2 regions of the Desulfosoma profundi genome follow, and region 1 is predicted to be linked to the other one. Evidence: riboswitches for the same ligand, from Rfam matches in the RefSeq annotation. Region 1 holds a riboswitch; the other holds the start of a gene.
What was found. A riboswitch is a leader RNA that binds a small molecule or an ion and turns the genes downstream of it on or off. The one in region 1 is predicted to bind fluoride.
Positions count from the first base shown of each region.

Region 2: linked by a shared signal. The riboswitch ahead of ACZ5K9_RS01715 (MutS-related protein) and the one ahead of ACZ5K9_RS14825 (dynamin family protein) in region 1 are both predicted to bind fluoride.

Region 1 is NZ_AP042420.1:3,414,169-3,422,957, reverse strand. Features, by position in the region: gene ACZ5K9_RS14840 (hypothetical protein) at 1-541, opposite strand, end outside; gene ACZ5K9_RS14835 (TOBE domain-containing protein) at 649-1,752, opposite strand; gene ACZ5K9_RS14830 (sulfite exporter TauE/SafE family protein) at 2,150-3,109, shown strand; fluoride riboswitch at 3,558-3,631, shown strand; gene ACZ5K9_RS14825 (dynamin family protein) at 3,767-5,545, shown strand; partial or broken gene ACZ5K9_RS14820 (cation:proton antiporter) at 5,575-6,747, shown strand; gene ACZ5K9_RS14815 (lactate utilization protein) at 7,082-7,735, shown strand; gene ACZ5K9_RS14810 (NAD(P)/FAD-dependent oxidoreductase) at 7,864-8,772, shown strand.
Region 2 is NZ_AP042420.1:391,387-400,175, reverse strand. Features, by position in the region: gene ispG (flavodoxin-dependent (E)-4-hydroxy-3-methylbut-2-enyl-diphosphate synthase) at 1-931, shown strand, start outside; gene ACZ5K9_RS01735 (RelA/SpoT family protein) at 948-3,092, shown strand; gene ACZ5K9_RS01730 (cyclodeaminase/cyclohydrolase family protein) at 3,375-3,983, shown strand; gene ACZ5K9_RS01725 (dihydropteroate synthase) at 3,964-4,761, shown strand; gene rpmB (50S ribosomal protein L28) at 4,788-4,982, opposite strand; fluoride riboswitch at 5,806-5,867, shown strand; gene ACZ5K9_RS01715 (MutS-related protein) at 5,932-7,464, shown strand; gene ACZ5K9_RS01710 (MutS-related protein) at 7,464-8,789, shown strand, end outside.

The sequences.
Region 1 (8,789 bases):
TCCAAGCCGCCTCTTCCCTTTCCTTTCTGTATTCTTCCATGCGGTCACGGTAGTTGAAATAAAAAGACCCCACATTGAGCATGGCGTTGAGGACGCCCATATAAGGGTTGAGCAGCACGTCGGTCTCGAGGATGCGTTTTCGGAGTCTTCTCTTGAGTTCGGTTTGCACGTTCTTCTCGTAGTTGCGTGAGAGGTAGGCTTTTTCATGTTCTTGGATCTTGGAACTGGTAAGCAGGTCCATAAGTTCCTGGAGTAAATTGATGATATCCGCATCCGGGATTTTGTTGAGATTCAAGTTGTTGATGATGGTGTTGTATTCTTGATCGAGGACCACTTTGTCATTGTAGCTGAGAATATGACTCAGGGACACGGCAATTTGGTTCAGAGACTGTAAAACCTGCAATTGGACCTGCGGCTCCGCCGCCATAGATGTCTCCTGGGCCGCTCCACCAACTGGGGAAACCAAAAGTCCCATGCCGATGATCAGGCGGATCCAAAGATGGCGAAGCGGAAAAGCAGGTTGTCGTCGTTTGATCCTCATGATCCATCCACTCATTCTCATCGCCCCCGTCACCCCCGTACGGACTTTCTTGCGAGCATTGAGATTATCCAATAAAAACGGTTTCTGAATGAATCGCCCAGGTTATTTTACGACCATGGGGATGGTCCGGAACCGTTTCCGTGGAGGACCACGGCATGGGCTGAAAAAACGGCCCACACCGAATCCCCTTCCTTGATGGCCATCCGAGAGGCGCTCTCCGAAGAGAGGAGGGCGCACAATTCGGTTCCGTCAGAAAGCTCGACGGTCACTTCGCTCGTCACCTGCCCGCGCAAAATATGTCGGATCGTCCCCTGGAATTGGTTCTCCGCGCTCATCGCAGGTTCCTGAGAACCCAGAACAAGGATCACCCAAGGCGATTTCACTTCGGCGACCATAAACTTGCCTTCCTGGATGGCGAGGCGCTGCAGGCTGTGTGTGGTGATCACCGTGGTGATCCTATACCCGCCCATGGTGACGAGTCGGACCACGGCCTGGATGTCTCCCCGAAGCACGGCCTCAACCCGACCGTAAAAAGCGTTGCGGGCACTGGTTTGGCCGACGGATTCCCGCTCAACGAAAAGTTTCATGACCTTCCGGATATCGCTCTCCGTAAATGCCACATAGGCCGGGGGGGCACTGGACGGGGCCTGACCGAGCACCCGCTGGACGACATGCAAGGGAATGTGCCCTTTGAGAAGCTCCACGGCGCGGGATTTTCGAATCATTTCCGGCCCCCCCAATCGCCTGGAAAAACCGCACGCTTCCGCTCTTTCGTAAAACTTTCGGCGCACGAAGGCTGCATCGAGGCCGAGCTGTCCTTGGAGAACAGTGCTGGACTGGGGATCTTCCACGACGGCTCGGATTTGTTGAAGGCCATGGCGCGAAACGTCCACGGCTCGGCTGCTTTCTTCCCTGTCGTCGACGGCTCGGAAAACAACGCAGTGGTCATCCCAGTCGATGTCGCGGTAAGGGTTCAGTCGAAGGACTTCATTGAGCTTGGCTCCTGTATACCGAATGAGGAGGAAGATGAGGAAAATTCTGAGCCGAGCGGGCCGATGCACGGGAGATTCATTGACCCATTCTCGGAAGGAGTCTTCCATGCGTCGCAGTCCTTCGGTATCCAAACAGCCGTTGCGTTCGAATCGGGCGTCGGGCATCGCGGCCGTCGCTGTGGGCACAGATCGAGTGGTTCTGTGGCGCTTCGAACCCATAATGTCATCCAGGATCGTGTGCTGTGGTCAACCTAGGCAACCATCCACAGCGAGTCACACTCCCTGCCGAAAAACTTCAGATGCCGCCGGCATCCATTTCGTCGACGCCGTCCGGAAGCCGCGAGACCGGCGGCTTTTCGTGGGGCCGCCACGTGGGGGAACGCCGCTGAAAAGTCGCTGGACACCCCGACAACTGTGGCGGCGCTGTTTTCTCCGTGGGCCGTCACGGCCGTCAGCCGAGCTATGTATCATAAATGGAAGAGAAGTCTCCAGTGTCTGCCGGAGTGGGCCATCTTGCCCTTGACGCCCGGGGGGTGACGGCACTAAGTTGACACGAAAAAATGCATTTTCGTGTCAGTTTGGGGTGTGACAACCCGAGGCACAAGGAGGTGACCCGATGCTTTTTCCCACCGCGGGAATTGAGGTGGCTCCCTGGATTCCGCCGCTGGTCGCTTTTGGGATTTCCTTTTTCACTTCCATGGGGGGCGTTTCCGGAGCCTTTCTCTTGCTGCCTTTCCAGATGTCCGTCCTCGGCTACACCCATCCCTCGGTGAGCGCCACGAATCAGTTGTTCAACATTGTGGCCATCCCCAGTGGGGTCTATCGATACTGGAAAGAAGGACGCATGGTGTGGCCGCTCACATGGGTCGTCGTCATCGGCACCCTGCCGGGTGTGCTCATCGGGGCGGTCGTGCGGATCGCCTATCTTCCCAATCCCAAAAATTTTAAGCTTTTTGCGGGCGGCGTTCTCCTCTACATCGGTTTGAGGATGCTGCAAGATCTCCTGAAAAAGAACACCGGCGGAACGGCCAAAGCCGATGCAGAAAAGCGGTTTCAGGAGATGGTGCGCCGCCATCGGGCATCGGCGGCCCATGGCCATGGAGAGGCAGCCCGCACACTGCCTTCCGTCAGAGTGACCCACTTCAACCTCAAGAGGCTGGGTTACGTTTTTTATGAAGAGTCCTATGACGTGCCGTTCTGGGGCATTTTTATGCTGGCTTTCGCTGTCGGCATCGTGGGCGGCATCTACGGCATCGGTGGAGGGGCGATTATTGCTCCGTTTTTCGTCACTTTTTATAAGCTCCCGGTGTATACGGTGGCCGGAGCGGCCCTCATGGGCACTTTTGTCACCTCCGTGGCAGGGGTCGCCTTTTATCAGGCCCTGGCTCCTTTTTACCCCACGATGTCTGTGGCTCCCGACTGGCTCCTCGGTGTGCTTTTCGGCTTTGGAGGTATGGCCGGAATGTATCTCGGTGCCCGATGTCAAAAGTACGTCCCGGCAAAGGCCATCAAATGGATGCTTGCCGGAATCATCGTTTTTACCGCCGGGAAGTATGTTATAAGCTTTTTTCAATAAAATCCCTGACCGTGCGATCCCCGCCATCGGGATGTGGTTTGGGGGTCATGATGTGGAATCGATACCAGCCTCGGGCAACGATCCCGCAGGGGCAGGCCCCCGGGCCTGGGCTGAGTCGGTGCGATCCATTGGATCAGGGTGCAATCCGGTGGCGCAGCGACCTCAGGGGGAGGTCCCGAAACCATGAGAAGGCCGGGGCCGCCTTCACCAGCCGCGGATGCCCAACACAGGTCTCATCCATGGGGGGAAATCCGGTGCCGGACCAAAGGCGATCTCATGGTGGACATCTCCGTCCAGGGCGATTGAGGCGGCGCCGCGGGCCATCGGGACGTCCTCTCCCTCAAGAGATCTGACCACACCGGAGAATCAGCCGCGCCGCGGGCTCTGGACCAAAAAAGCACAGGCCATTGACAACGGGGTAATTTTCGCCCTAAAAAGTAAGCAACATTTGAGTATAGGCAATGAAGTCTGCCTGAACCGCCCCTTCCCGCAAGGTATGGGGATGATGACTTCTCCATGGGGGTTGGGGTCGTCGCATTGAGGCGGCCGCCCTCCCAGCCTGGGGTGGGGTTTTGAGGTAGACAGAGCGTGGGTAAAAACCCCACCCGTTCGGCGGGTGGGGTTTTTTGTTGATCCATCCTTTTGGAGGGTTGAACCATGCTCGAGCGTTATAGACAAACTCAAGCCCGACTCCTGAAAGTGTTAGAAGACATGCGTCACCTGAAAAGGGACGGTGTGGAAGAGGGGGTCGCAAGCCGGGTCGATGAACTGGCGGAAAAAATCCGTCAGAGCGCCTTTTACTTGGTTGTGCTGGGAGAGTTCAAAAGGGGCAAGAGCACACTGGTCAATGCGATTCTTAAAGACAATATCCTACCCACAGCCGTCGTCCCCCTGACCTCTATCGTCACCATGATCCGCTATGGTCCTGAGGAAGAAATTTGTGTGCGATTCAAAGACGGGCGCACACAAATCATCCCACGTCGCGCCCTTGCCGACTATGTGACCGAAAGGGGCAACCCGGAAAACGCCAAAGGTGTGGATCGCGTGGAGATTGCCTATCCGGCCGAAACCCTCCGGGGGGGTGTCCACCTCATCGACACTCCGGGGGTGGGGTCCATCTTCGAGTCCAACACCCAAGCCACGTATGATTTTTTGCCCAAGGTGGATGCGGCGCTGTTTTTGTTTACCGTGGATCCACCCATCAGCCAGTCGGAGCTTGCTTTCTTGCGGGACGTCCGCCAGTACGTGACAAAGATCTTTTTCGTCCAAAATAAAATCGACCATGTGGATCCCGAAGACCGGGAAGAATCCTTGGAATTTTCAAGAAGCGTTCTGAAAGAGGTCATCGGGGACGGGGAAATCCGCATTTTGCCCTTGTCCGCCAAGCTCGCCTTGGAAGGACGCCTCAAGGGGGATCCCGAGAAAATCACCCAGAGCTTCTTTCCCCAACTCGAAGAAGTCCTCACGCATTTCCTCACCCAAGAAAAGGGACGGGTGCTGCTGCAGTCCGCCGTGCAATCGGCACGAAAAATCCTCAGCGACGTGGAGTTTTCCGTACAACTGGAGCAGAAAGCCATCGAGATGCCCCTCCAGGATCTGGAGCAAAAGATTTCCCTGTTTCATCAAGAACTCCGGAAAATCCAAAAAGATCGAGAAGAAAACGGATACTACTTCGAAGCGGAAATCAAGCGGATCATGGATTGGTTGGACCGGGAATTGAAAAGGCTCCAAAAGGACCATCTGCCGGAACTCGTCGACCAGTTGCGCCGGGAGGGAGAGAAGCATCAGCACCTTCCCGTGTCCCAGTACGTGGAAAAAATGGAAAGCGTTCTCAACGAAGGCATTGTGCACACCTTCGACGATTGGATTGTGCAACAAGAAAAAGCGCTCAACGAGGAATTCGCCCGAGTGTCCCGCCAATATTCGGATCGGACGAATCAAGTCATTGAGCGCCTGATGCAGGCGTCGGCCAAACTTTTCGACATCGCTTTCGAAACCATCCATACGGATGAATCCCTCCGGGCGGACAGCCGCTTCTATTACCTTCTCGGCGATCCCCCTCGGTTTTTCGACATCGCCGGTGCCGTGGATTTCTTTTCTCGAAAACTGATGCCCAAAAGTTTTTCCCAGAAAAAAGTGCTCAGCGACCTTTTGAAAAAGCTCCCGGAACGCATCGACGCCAACTGCGGGCGAGTACGTTCCGATTTCATGCGGCGGCTTCAGGAGAGTTTCCTTTCTTTTCGCTGGAATTTGAACGCAAAAATTGACGAAACGGCGCAGGGCATACAAGCGGCTCTCGAGCAAGCCTTGGCCATGCAAAAGGTGGGGGCAGCCGAACGAGACAAGAAGAAGGCCTTGCTCACCGAGGAGATGCAAGGCATAGTAACCGTCAAAGAGACCTTGGCACAAATCGCCCGGGAAGTCAGCATCAACTGAGGGAGCCTTGCACGGGTGGAGCGATTGGCATGGCAATCAGTTTGGCGCTCATCATCGTTCTAGGTCTCGCCGCAGACTATCTCTTCAAAAAACTCAAGTTGCCGGGTCTTGTGGGCATGCTTCTCGTCGGTATCCTTGTCGGACCTTATGTCTTAGGCCTCATGCGCCCTGAGATGATGCAAGTTTCGGCGGATTTTCGAAAGATCGCCCTTATCGTCATCCTCCTTCGGGCCGGCTTTGAACTCCATCGGGATACATTGAACCGAGTCGGCCGGGCGGCATTGACCATGAGTGCCATTCCGGCCATCTTTGAAATCCTCGGCGTCATGTTGGTCGCCCCGAAATGGTTAGGCATAAGTCTGCTGGAAGCCGCCATTCTGGGCGCGATCCTCGGAGCCGTCTCCCCCGCCGTCGTCGTGCCTCTCATGATCGATTATATGGACCGCGGGCTGGGAACCCAAAAAGGGGTGCCCACACTCATTCTCGGCGCCTCCTCGGTCGACGATGTCTTTGTCATCGTCCTTTTCACCATTTTCCTCGGCATGTATGGTGGAAAAGAGGTCAACATCTGGGCAAAGCTCGCTGAAATTCCCATCTCCATCGCCTTGGGCATCCTTGTGGGGGCGATCCCCGGGTATTTACTCTACAAACTGTTCACCGTCTATGATTGGAAACCTCCCAAAAGAACTCTGATGGTCTTAGGGGTTTCCATCGTCTTGACGTGGCTGGAATCGGCCGTGGAACACTGGGTTCCTGTGGCCAGCCTGCTCGGTGTCATGGCCATCGGGTTCGTGATCCTGGAAAAGGCCGAACCCATTGCCCATTTAATCTCTCAAAAGCTCAAGAAACTGTGGGTCTTTGCGGAGCTCCTGCTGTTTGTCCTGGTCGGAGCTCAGGTCAACATTCATGTGGCCTGGAAGGCAGGATTGGCAGGGACGGCGGTCATCTTTGTGGGTCTTCTCTTTCGAAGCGTCGGCACTTGGGTGTCCTTGTACGGCACACCGCTCAATTGGAAAGAGAAGATTTTTTGCGTCGTCTCCTACATTCCCAAGGCCACCGTGCAAGCCGCCATCGGCGCCGTCCCCATGGCCGCCGGAGTCGCTTCGGGTGAGGTGATTCTGGCCGTGGCCGTTTTATCCATCATCTTGACGGCACCTCTTGGCGCCATCGGCATTATGCTCATTGGCGACAAGTGCTTGGATAAGGGCGACCTGAGTCCCTATCGATTTAAATCCCTGCGCGCCAAGTTGGATCTCCCGCGCGTTGGGGAGCGGGTGCGGAGCAAACGTTACGGCACCGTTTGGAAAATTATCGAAGAAAAAGAAACGTGGGTCCCCGTTCCCGCACACATGCAAGGCGTTTTTCCCGATGGGAAAATGCCGGCCATCGTCATCCGCTTCTGGAAAGAAAGCAGCGCCAAGGGTCCTGGTACCGGAAAAACCATGACGCACCGTTACAGTCAAATCGACCCGTCTTTCCAGGAACACTGGGAAGTGCTCTACGACTGGTGATCGCTCGATGAAAGGAGGACTGGGAATGGAAAAACCCTTGGAGCATTTCTGGCAACTGCGGCTCCAACGCGTGAAGGAACATCTGGAGAAGAACAATTTCGCCGTAGATGTGGTGGATAGCTTGGAGGGCGCCCGCCGCCTGGTGCTGGAAAAGATCCTGCCGACATGCCGTCCGAAATCTGTGTCCTGGGGCGGTTCCATGACTTTTGTCGCTTCCGGACTCTATGAGGCTTTAAAAAGCCAACCGGGGATAGATATCGTCGACACTTATGAAAAAGGTCTTCCTCTCGAAGAGATGGTGGAAAGGCGGCGCCGGGCGCTTCACGTGGATTTGTTTTTTACGGGAACGAATGCCGTGACCGAAGAGGGACAACTGGTTAACCTTGACATGATCGGCAACCGGGTGGCGGCCATGATGTTTGGACCACGGGCAGTGGTTCTCCTCACTGGCAGAAATAAAATTGTGCCGGATTTGGAAAGCGCATTTTATCGGGTCAAGGAATATGCTGCCCCCGTGAATGCCATGCGCTTGGACAAAAAGACCCCGTGCACCCAGACCGCGGTCTGCCAAGATTGTTCGAGTCCTGAACGCATCTGCAATTACTGGACTGTCATCGAAAAGAGCTTCCCGAAGGGGAGAATTCATGTGGTGTTGATCAATCAGGACTGCGGGATATGATCAATAGATTTCAGGATGGGTCATTGGTGACCAATCCCCGTATTCCAGAACACCAAGGCGGATCAGGTCCAAAGAACGGCGGCGGTCCAAGGGAGAGTACCGCCCACGAGGAGATCTAAGGATTCCCCATGGAACCCGAAAAGGCAGATGTGGTGATCATCGGCGCCGGTCCGGCCGGGCTGCAAGCAGCCATTCACGCGGCCCGCAGGAAAGTGAAGACGGTTGTTGTGGGCAAGCCGGCCAAGAGCAGCGTTTATCGGGCCCACATCGAAAACTTCTGTTGCCTTCCTCATGCCACGGGGGAAGAGCTTTTGATGCAGGGTCGCCTTCAGGCTGGACGCTTCGGGGCCGCTTTCTACGACGAGGATGTGCTTCACGTTGAGAAACAGGGGGATACGTTTCTGCTCACACTCGAATCCGGAAAGATCCTGGAAGCTCGGGCTCTGGTCCTGGCCATGGGGATTTCGAGAAACAAGCTCGGGGTGCCCGGAGAAAAGGAATTGTTGGGAAAAGGGGTCAGTTACTGTGTGGAATGCGACGCCAACTTTTTCCGAAATGTCCCGGTCGCCGTGGTCGGCTGCGAGAGCGCGGCGGTCTCGGGTGCCCTGACTTTGCTTTTCACCGCCTCTGAAGTCCATCTTGTCTGCGAAGAGTTCCGGGTCGCCGCCCCCTTGGCCGAAAGGCTTCGTGAAAGTCCCGTTCACATCCACGAGGGCCGAAAAGTCCTGCGCATCGAAGGAAACGACGCCGTGACGGGCGTGACTTTGGATGACGGAACACTTTTGTCGGTGCACGGCGTCTTTATCGAATTGGGAGCCAAGGGCGCCCTCGAACTGGCCACGGCGTTAAATGTGGCATTGGATCCGGAAAATTTTCAGTATATTGTGACCAACAAGAAACAGGAGACCAACGTTCCCGGCGTGTACGCCGCGGGCGACATCTGCGGCCCCCCGTGGCAGATGGCCAAGGCCGTGGGCGAAGGCTGTGTGGCAGGACTCGAAGCGGCCGCCTATGCCCGCCGAATGCGCGTGTCCTGAGTCCTTCCCGTAAGCAC
Region 2 (8,789 bases), 770 kb from region 1:
TGGATGTGAAATCGTCCGTGTGGCGGTGCCGAATGCGGAAGCCGTCGAGGCGCTGGCTCAGATCAAGAAAGCCGTGGCGGTTCCTATTATCGCCGACATCCATTTCGACTACCGACTTGCCCTGGGGGCTTTGAAAGCTGGTGCGGATGGACTGCGGATCAATCCGGGGAACATCGGAGATCGAGATAGGGTGCGCCGGGTGGCCCACGAGGCGCGAGACCGAGGCGTGCCCATTCGCATCGGGGTCAATAGCGGATCGGTGGAAAAGGACCTCTTGGCCAAATATGGCGGCCCGACGGCGGAAGCGATGGTGGAGAGCGCTTTGCGTCACATGGACTTTGTCGCCTCCTGCGGCTTGACGGCCTTCAAGGTTTCACTGAAATCTTCCGATGTTCTCACTACAGTGGAAGCCTACCGCCGATTGGCGCACCTCAGTGACGTCCCACTGCACCTGGGAGTGACCGAAGCGGGGCCGGTGGTCCTGGGCGCCGTGAAATCCGCATTGGGCATCGGGCTGCTTCTCGCCGAAGGCATCGGGGATACGATCCGGGTTTCCGTGACGGCCGATCCTGAAGAAGAGTTGCCCGTCGCTTACGGCATCCTGCGTTCTTTGGGGTTGAGACGTCGCGGCGTGGAGCTGATCAGCTGCCCGACCTGTGGCCGCACGGAATGGAACCTCATGGAGGTGGTTCAGGCAGTGGAACGGCGCCTTCGGCACGTTGCTGCTCCCCTGAAAGTGGCGGTCATGGGCTGTGCCGTCAATGGCCCCGGGGAAGCCCGGGAGGCCGACGTGGGCATTGCCGGCGGGCGAGGTCAGGGGATTTTGTTCAAGAAGGGCCAACTGGTGGAAAAGGTGCCTGAAGACAAGGTGCTTGAGCGGTTGCTGGACGAGATTGAAGCCATGACCGGAGAGTGTGTGCTTCGGCTCTGAAGCGGTGGTCGCGTTGATGCAGTATTTCCAAATCGAAGATCATGTGTTGAGTTATTTGCCCGAAGCGGATGTGGCGGCAATGCGGCGGGCGTATACGCTGTGCGCCAAGATCCACCGCGGCCGACCCCGCGTGGCCTCGGAGCCCTACCTGGAACATCACCTTGAAACCGCCGCACTCATGGCCCGCCTCCATATGGACGACCGCACGGTGGCGGCATGTTTTCTCCACGACGCCTTGGACGACGGTCTCCTGTCCGCGGAAGAATTGAAGAATCTGATGGGCGATCACGTGGCGGACATCGTGGCCGGAGTCCATCGGGTATCCCAGTTTCGGCTGGAAGAGGGCAAAGAGAAACAAGCCGAGGATCTTCGAAAGATGATCCTGGCCATGACTCGGGATGTGCGCGTCATCTTCATCAAACTGGCCGATGTCCTCCATGACACGCGGGTGATTCATCGATTTGCGGACGGGGAAAAGGCGGCTTTGGCCCGCGAGGCCATGGAAATCTACGCCCCGCTTGCCAGCCGCCTCGGCGTTGAATGGATGAAAGTGGAACTGGAGGACCGAGCCTTTGAGGTGCTCCATCCGGAAGCCTATGCCGAACTTCAAAATCGGTTGCAAAAAACAGAAGCCGAGCGCCGTCTTTATATCGAGGAAGTCCGGAGCATTCTCAGTGAAAAACTGAAGGCGAACGGGTTGAAAGGCCGTGTCCTCGGCCGTCCGAAGCACCTTTACAGTATTTACCGGAAGATGGTCGCTCAGCATCTGGACCTGGATCGCATCTACGACCTCATTGCCTTCAGGATCATTACGGATTCCGTGCCTGCCTGTTATGAGATTCTGTCCATGGTCCACGGGCTGTGGGAACCTGTGCCTGGGCGCTATAAGGACTACATCGCCCGGCCGAAGCCCAACATGTATCAATCCTTGCACACTACGGTCATCGGCCCGCACCAGGAGCGCATGGAGGTGCAGATCCGAACCGAGGAGATGGACCGGGTGGCCAACGAAGGCATCGCGGCCCATTGGCTCTACAAGGAGGGGCGGCCCCTGGAGGGGGTGAGCCGGGAGGAGACGGAGCGGTTTTCGTGGTTGCGCCAGCTTCTGGAGCCGGAGAAGGGGTGGCGGGATCCGAAGAGCTTTTTCGAGAAGTTCCAGCTGGAACTGTACCAAGATGAAGTCTACGTGTTCTCACCGGACGGGGATGTCAAGGTGTTGCCTCGAGGGGCGACACCCATCGACTTTGCCTATGCCGTGCACACGGAAGTGGGGCATCGGTGCGTGGGGGCGCGGGTCAACGGCAAAATCGTCCCGCTGCGCTCGGAACTCAATAACGGGGACATGGTGGAAATCATCACCGCACCCAATCATAAGCCCAGCAAGGACTGGCTGAATTTCGTCAAGACTAGCAAAGCACGAAGCCGTATCCGCCACTGGATCAAGACCGAGGAGCGAGACCGATCGATCGCCATGGGTCGGGAAATCTGTGAGCGGGAGTTCCGGAAAAGGGGCCTGAATTTCAATCACTACATCAATTCTCCGGAACTGCTCGAGGCGGCTCGACAGTTTTCCCTCCGGACGGTGGACGACCTCTTGGCCAGCGTGGGCTACAAAAAAGTTTCCCCGGTGCAGCTCATCGGCCGGCTGCCTCTGCCGGAGCCGCAAGCCGAAGAGCCTCGGGAAGAAAAACCACCGGAGAGGAAAAAACCGACGAAGGCCGACGAAGGGATACGGGTGCAAGGGGTGGATGATGTGCTCTTTCGCATGGCCAAATGCTGCAACCCTCTGCCGGGAGAACCCATTGTGGGCTACATTACCCGTGGTCGGGGTGTCACCATCCACCGCCGTTCCTGCAAAAACGCCGGCACCGGCGACGAGGAGCGCCAGATCGAAGTCCAGTGGGACACGGGGGAAGCGAAAACCTATCCTGTGGATATCAAGGTGGTTTACGATGGGGATCGGGCGACCGTCGGCGCTTTGAGCACCCTTTTGGGGCAGTTGGATGTCACGGTGAACGATTTCCGGATCCACCGGTCCGGATCCGGTTCGGCCCACTGCCGCTTTCGAGTGGAAGTCCGGGACAGCGAACATTTAAACCGTGTGATGACCGCGCTTCGAAACGAAAAAAACGTCTACGAAGTGACGCGGGTCGGGGAATGATCCCGCGCGGCCCATCGATACCAAACGGATCGAAATTTCGGGGTTTCTCTTTCTCGACAGGGTTTTCCCCGCAGGCTGTGCCATGGGCGCGCCCTTTGCCTCCGGCTCCCGCGTTTTGGCGTCATCATGGCCCTCTCCATCGGGGAAAAATGGACGTTGAGCCGGTGAACACCCAAACGAATGAGCAGAACACGCGATGGGTGCCTGTTTTTCCCATACCCCGGGGGGTGCGGTGAACGGTCCAGTGACATCCTTCTCGGCACACAAGAGGATTCGTTTCCCATGGCGCTCAGTGATAGTTTCCTCGAAGCCTTGAAAAAACCTAGGCCGGATCCCGGGGGTGGGGCCGCCGCGGCCCACGGGGCACTCATGGCCCTGTGCCTGTTGGAAAAGGTGGCCGGTCTGGAAAAGAACCGGAGCCAGCCGGCTTCCGATGCCCGTCAGCGGTGGGAAGAGACGCTTCAGGAAATCCATCGTGCGGCGCAGAATATTGAGCGCTTGCGGTCCAGCGACGTGGAAGCATACCGGATATTGGCGCGGACTCTGAAAGAGGAAGTCCGGCAAAGCATTCGGGACGATGCCGCGGAAGCGGCGTCTCGGGTCCCTTTGGCCGTCATGGAAGCGGCGGCGAAGGTTTTAGAGACAGCAGCGGGCGTCGGACGACGCTGCGCCTTCCACTTGACTGCGGACGTCGCCGTCGCTGCGGAACTCTTGGGATCGGCCGTGCAGTCGGCCTTTTGGATTGCGCTGTGGAATGCCGACCTCGTCAAGAATCCGCACCAACGAGGACGTCTTATGGGCGTGCTGTCCGAGGTTCGCGCAGCGGGAGAAGAACGCCTCCGGACCGTGCGAGAGGAGCTCGAAAAACGTCGTGAAACTGGCAGCCGATAATCTCAACGCCCTGAATCCCAGAGTCGTCGAGGCGTTGCGGGAGCTCAATCCGATCCCGATCCGGGATTTGGCCAAACGATGCGCCCTGCCGGGTGTCGACTACATCGACATCAACCCGGGATACCTTTCCAAACGCTACGAAGACCGCATGGCATTCCTGGTGGAAACGGTGCAGGAGACGACGGACCTGCGGCTGATTCTGGACAGTCCAAACCCTCGGGTGTTGGCTCGGGGGCTTTCTGTGTGCCGGCAAACCCCGATCTTAAGCGCCTTATCTCGGGAACCCCATAAGATTGACGGCATCCTGCCCTTGGCCGTGGAATATGAAACCCCCTTGGTTGTGCTGCTCCTGGACGAACGGTCTCGTGTGCCGGCCAGCATGGAGGAGCGCCTCGCTCTCGCGGCGGAACTTCGAGAAATCGCCTGCGGAGCTGGAATTCCATCTCACCGACTGATCTTCGATCCTGTGATGCCGAATCTCAGCTGGCCCGATGCGGCGTACCACCTGCGGGAAGTGGTCAAAACCGTGAGGATGCTTTCAGGGTGGGGGTTTTTCCCCGAACCCGCACGGACCATGGTCGGATTGTCCAACCTTCGGAGCGGATTGAGGAAAAGGTATCCTGTGGACGAGGAAACACGGTGTCTTGCGGTGTTGGCCGGAGCCGGGCTGGAGACGGTCCTTGCGGACGTCATCCAGCCGGGATTTCTTCAATTCTACTTTGCCCTGAGAGATCTTGCGCCCGATGCAGAAGCAGAGCCCGTGTCGGCATGGGCGTGAAGACGACCACAAGGTCCGATGGGCGTTTAAGCGGGCTTCGTGACCATGCCTGAACGGATGCAGCGGGTACAGGCTCGAACACGTCGGATGGTGCCATCCGGGTGCACATGGCGCACGCGCTGCAGATTCGGATACCACACCTTTTTCGTTTTGTTGTTGGCATGGCTCACGTTATGCCCCACATGTGGCGTCTTTCCGCAAAACTGACAAGTTCGACTCATGACGCGGTCCTTTCGTGATGTATCAGAGTTATCTAGCCGATATCTCTATATCTTCGCCTTTTTCTCGGCCTCACCGTAACGAACCGACTCTGTTAGCATAAGGTCTTTTTCAGGGCAAGTTTTTTCCGAAGGTTCTGGATTCGTGCCGGGCTTTCAGCTTCGACGAAATGGTCTGCGAATGGAAAGAGCCTATGTTCAGTGCCGGAGGTACAGGGATCATGGGCCCCACAGGGCTGACCAGTCTGTTTGGCCATGGCCGGAAAGTTGCCACGGCTGGTCGATGTATCTGGATGGAGACTCTCCGAATGGCCAGCGATCGTGACGTGTCGTTGCCGGGCGGATCTTCTAATCCGGTGAATGTCCGTGGGGAACAACTCCCTTAATCCGTAAGATCGCGTTGATGCATATGAGTGTCTTACCGAAGATATCATTGTGAATTTAAATGTCTTTTACGACATAAGGTCCATTGACGCATGTTCACGCGGCGGGGGATTGCTTCGGGCGTCTGAGGGTCAGCCCACGCCGTCTTGTTCCAAGGATTCAGGTTCTGATTGTGCGAAAAGACAACCACGGGACTGTTGTCCTGTCGGGGCGCCCCCTGGTGGTCGCCCCGATACCGGGCTGCACCCTGTTGCAATGGGCCGCGCCGAATCCGGGCAGGCACGGGGGCCTGTCTCTACGGTATCGTTGGCCGGTTCCGGGCCCGGATTCAACACCATGACCACAAAACCATAGAACGATGACCGCCATCGGACGCATTCACGGACTCATGAGAAGGTGCAGGACTCCATTGACAAGGGACCGTTGCGGGTTAAAATGACGGCAAAACACAGGTGATGAGGCTCACCTGAAACCGCTGAACCGGCTGATAGCCTCTACGGAGAATTGAACAATCCGTAGAGGCTTTTTTTCTTTCGTGGGGGAAGCGACGACCGCAGGAGACGTTAACATGACTTATTGCAGCATTCTTTATGACAGGGACGGATCCTGTGTGGAAAACACAACGCAGCCGGAGTTCTTTTCCGACTTGAACCTGGATCAAATCGTCGAAGCGATCACAGAGCCCAAGCGGGACTATGGCCTAAAACCTCTCTTCTGGACAGCTCTGGGCGATGTCAACACCGTTCGGTATCGGCAAGAAGTGATGCGGGACCTGGAAGTCGAGGAAGTGCGATCGGGGGTCCAGAAGTTTTCGGAAAAGATGAGATCGATGCGCCGCTGTTTGGAAAGGACCGACAGGCTGGACGATGAGTTCTTCAAGAAGGGATGGATCCTGGAAGCGGCACTGATCTATTGTGATGCCGTGACCGCTTTGGGCGACCATTTGGCAGATACCGGCGTCCCTGTCCGTTCGCGGGGTCTGATGGCGTTTCGGGGCTACCTCCACAGCTACATCCGCTCGGAACAGTTTCAGACTTTCGTCATGGAAGCCCAACAGGTCAAGAGGGCGCTTGCCGAGGTGACTTACTGTGTGATCATCGAGCCCGGCAAGTTCAAGGTGAAAAGGGCCGAAGGGGAGGCGGACTACAGCCCGGAAGTGGAAAAAACCTTTGAGAGGTTCAAACAAAGGGAAGTCCCCGCTCAGGCGATAAGGGTTGAGGAAACCGAAGGAATGAGTCATATCGAGGCGAAAATCCTCGAGTTTGTCAGCCGGTTATACCCCGAGCCCTTCGATGCCTTAAATCGCTTCTGCACAAAACATTATCCATTTCTCGATGAAAGGATCGCCGCGTTTGACCGGGAGATCCAATTCTATATCGCTTACCTGGACTTCATTGCGGATCTCAAGCACCAGGATCTCCCGTTCTGTTATCCCGACGTCACGGCGGGGAGCAAAGAAATCGAGGGACGGGATGTCTTTGATTTGGCCTTAGCTTATGCCCGGCGCCAAGGCGGCCGGCCCATTGTGCTCAATGACTTTTTCCTTAAAGAGCCGGAGCGCATCCTGGTGATCACAGGTCCCAATCAGGGAGGCAAAACCACCTTTGCCCGGATGTTCGGCCAGTTGCATTATCTGGCCAGTCTGGGTTGTCCTGTTCCGGGGAGGAAGGCCCGCCTATTTCTTTTCGACCATATCTTCACGCATTTTGAACGAAGCGAGGATGCCCACAACCTGCGTGGAAAACTGGAGGACGATTTGATTCGGATTCATGACATGATCGATCGCGCTACGGCCGACAGCATCTTTATCGTGAACGAAATCTTCACCTCGACAACCGTTCAGGACGCCCTATTCCTCAGCAAGGAAATCGTCACTCGGCTGATGCGTTTGGACGCCCTGGCCGTCTGGGTGACCTTTTTGGACGAACTGGCGTCTTTGGGTGAGAAGACGGTCAGTATGGTGGCCATGGTTGACCCGAAGGACCCTACTCAACGCACATTCAAAGTCGTACGAAAGCCGGCCGAGGGTCTGGCTTACGCCTTGGCCCTGGCCAGAAGGCACGGGCTCACCTATGAGCAGATCATGGAGCGGCTCTCATGATGAAGGTGCACCTTCTTTATCCTGACCGGGATTTCGAGCCAACGCAACCCATAAGGGCCAATGGGGAGGACCTCACCCAAGACTTGGTTCTAGATGATCTCTTTCGGGCGATGGCCCGGGGAGACAAGGACCTCTGGAGTGCATCGAGACAAGTCATGTTAACGAGCCTCCATGATATCGACAGCATCACTTACCGACAGGAGGTTTTAAAAGACTGTCTGAAGTTTCCCGACGTGATCCGCCAAATCTACGAGATGCCCCTGGAATTTTTGAAGCGAAAGCGAGAGCACTGGTGGTGTCTTTCTTCACGCCATTCCAGTGCCGGCGCCGTGCTCACTGGTGCCCAGCGCCTCCTGGAAGGCTCCGTGGATTTGCTGCACCGGTTGCGCCGAATTGCCGATGCACATCTGGACAACTTTGCTTCCCGGGGGTTTCGCCGTTTTTTTGTGAGGATTCAGGCGGAATTGGCCGACGAATACCTGACCACGGTCGAAAAGCACCTCAAGGCGCTGCGCTTTCCTCAAGGCGTCCTGCTCAGCGCGCAACTGGGCACCGGCAATGAGGGAACGAACTATGTTCTTTGCAAACCCGCGGAGACAAGCCCACATTGGCTTCAGCGTGTTTTGGATTTTGGCTCACGGACCTATTCTTACACCTTGCACCCTCGGGATGATGCTGGAGCGCGTGTCCTGGGCGCTCTGCGGGATCGAGGTCTCCTCCGGGCGGCCAGAGCGGTGGCCCTGGCCGCCGGATACATTGAAAGTTTTTTCAATGTTTTGCGATTTGAACTGGCGTTTTATCTGGGGTGCTTGAACCTTTATGAGCACCTGACGGCATTGGGGAAACCTGTGGCGTTTCCACAGCCCAGGCCGGCCGACGAGCGTCATTTTTCATGTGAGGACCTGTACGACGTCACCTTGGCTCTTCGCCTGGGAAAACGTGTCGTAGGCAATGACATCTCGGCTGTGGGGAAATCCCTGATCATTGTCACCGGGCCGAACCAGGGCGGGAAGACCTGCTTTCTCCGCAGCGCCGGTCTTGCCCAATTGATGATGCAATGCGGTATGTTTGTTGGTGGGAAATCCTTTTCGGCCAACCTCTGTGCGGGCCTGTTCACGCACTTCAAGCGCGAAGAAGACAAGACGATGGAAAGCGGCAAGTTTGAAGAGGAATTGAAGCGCATGAGCCTGATTGTCGACCGCATGACCCTGAATGCTTTGCTCTTACTCAACGAATCTTTGGCTGCCACCAACGAACGCGAAGGCTCGGAGATTGCCAGGCAAATTGTGAGCGCTCTGCTCAGGCGGGGAATCAAGATCTGGTAT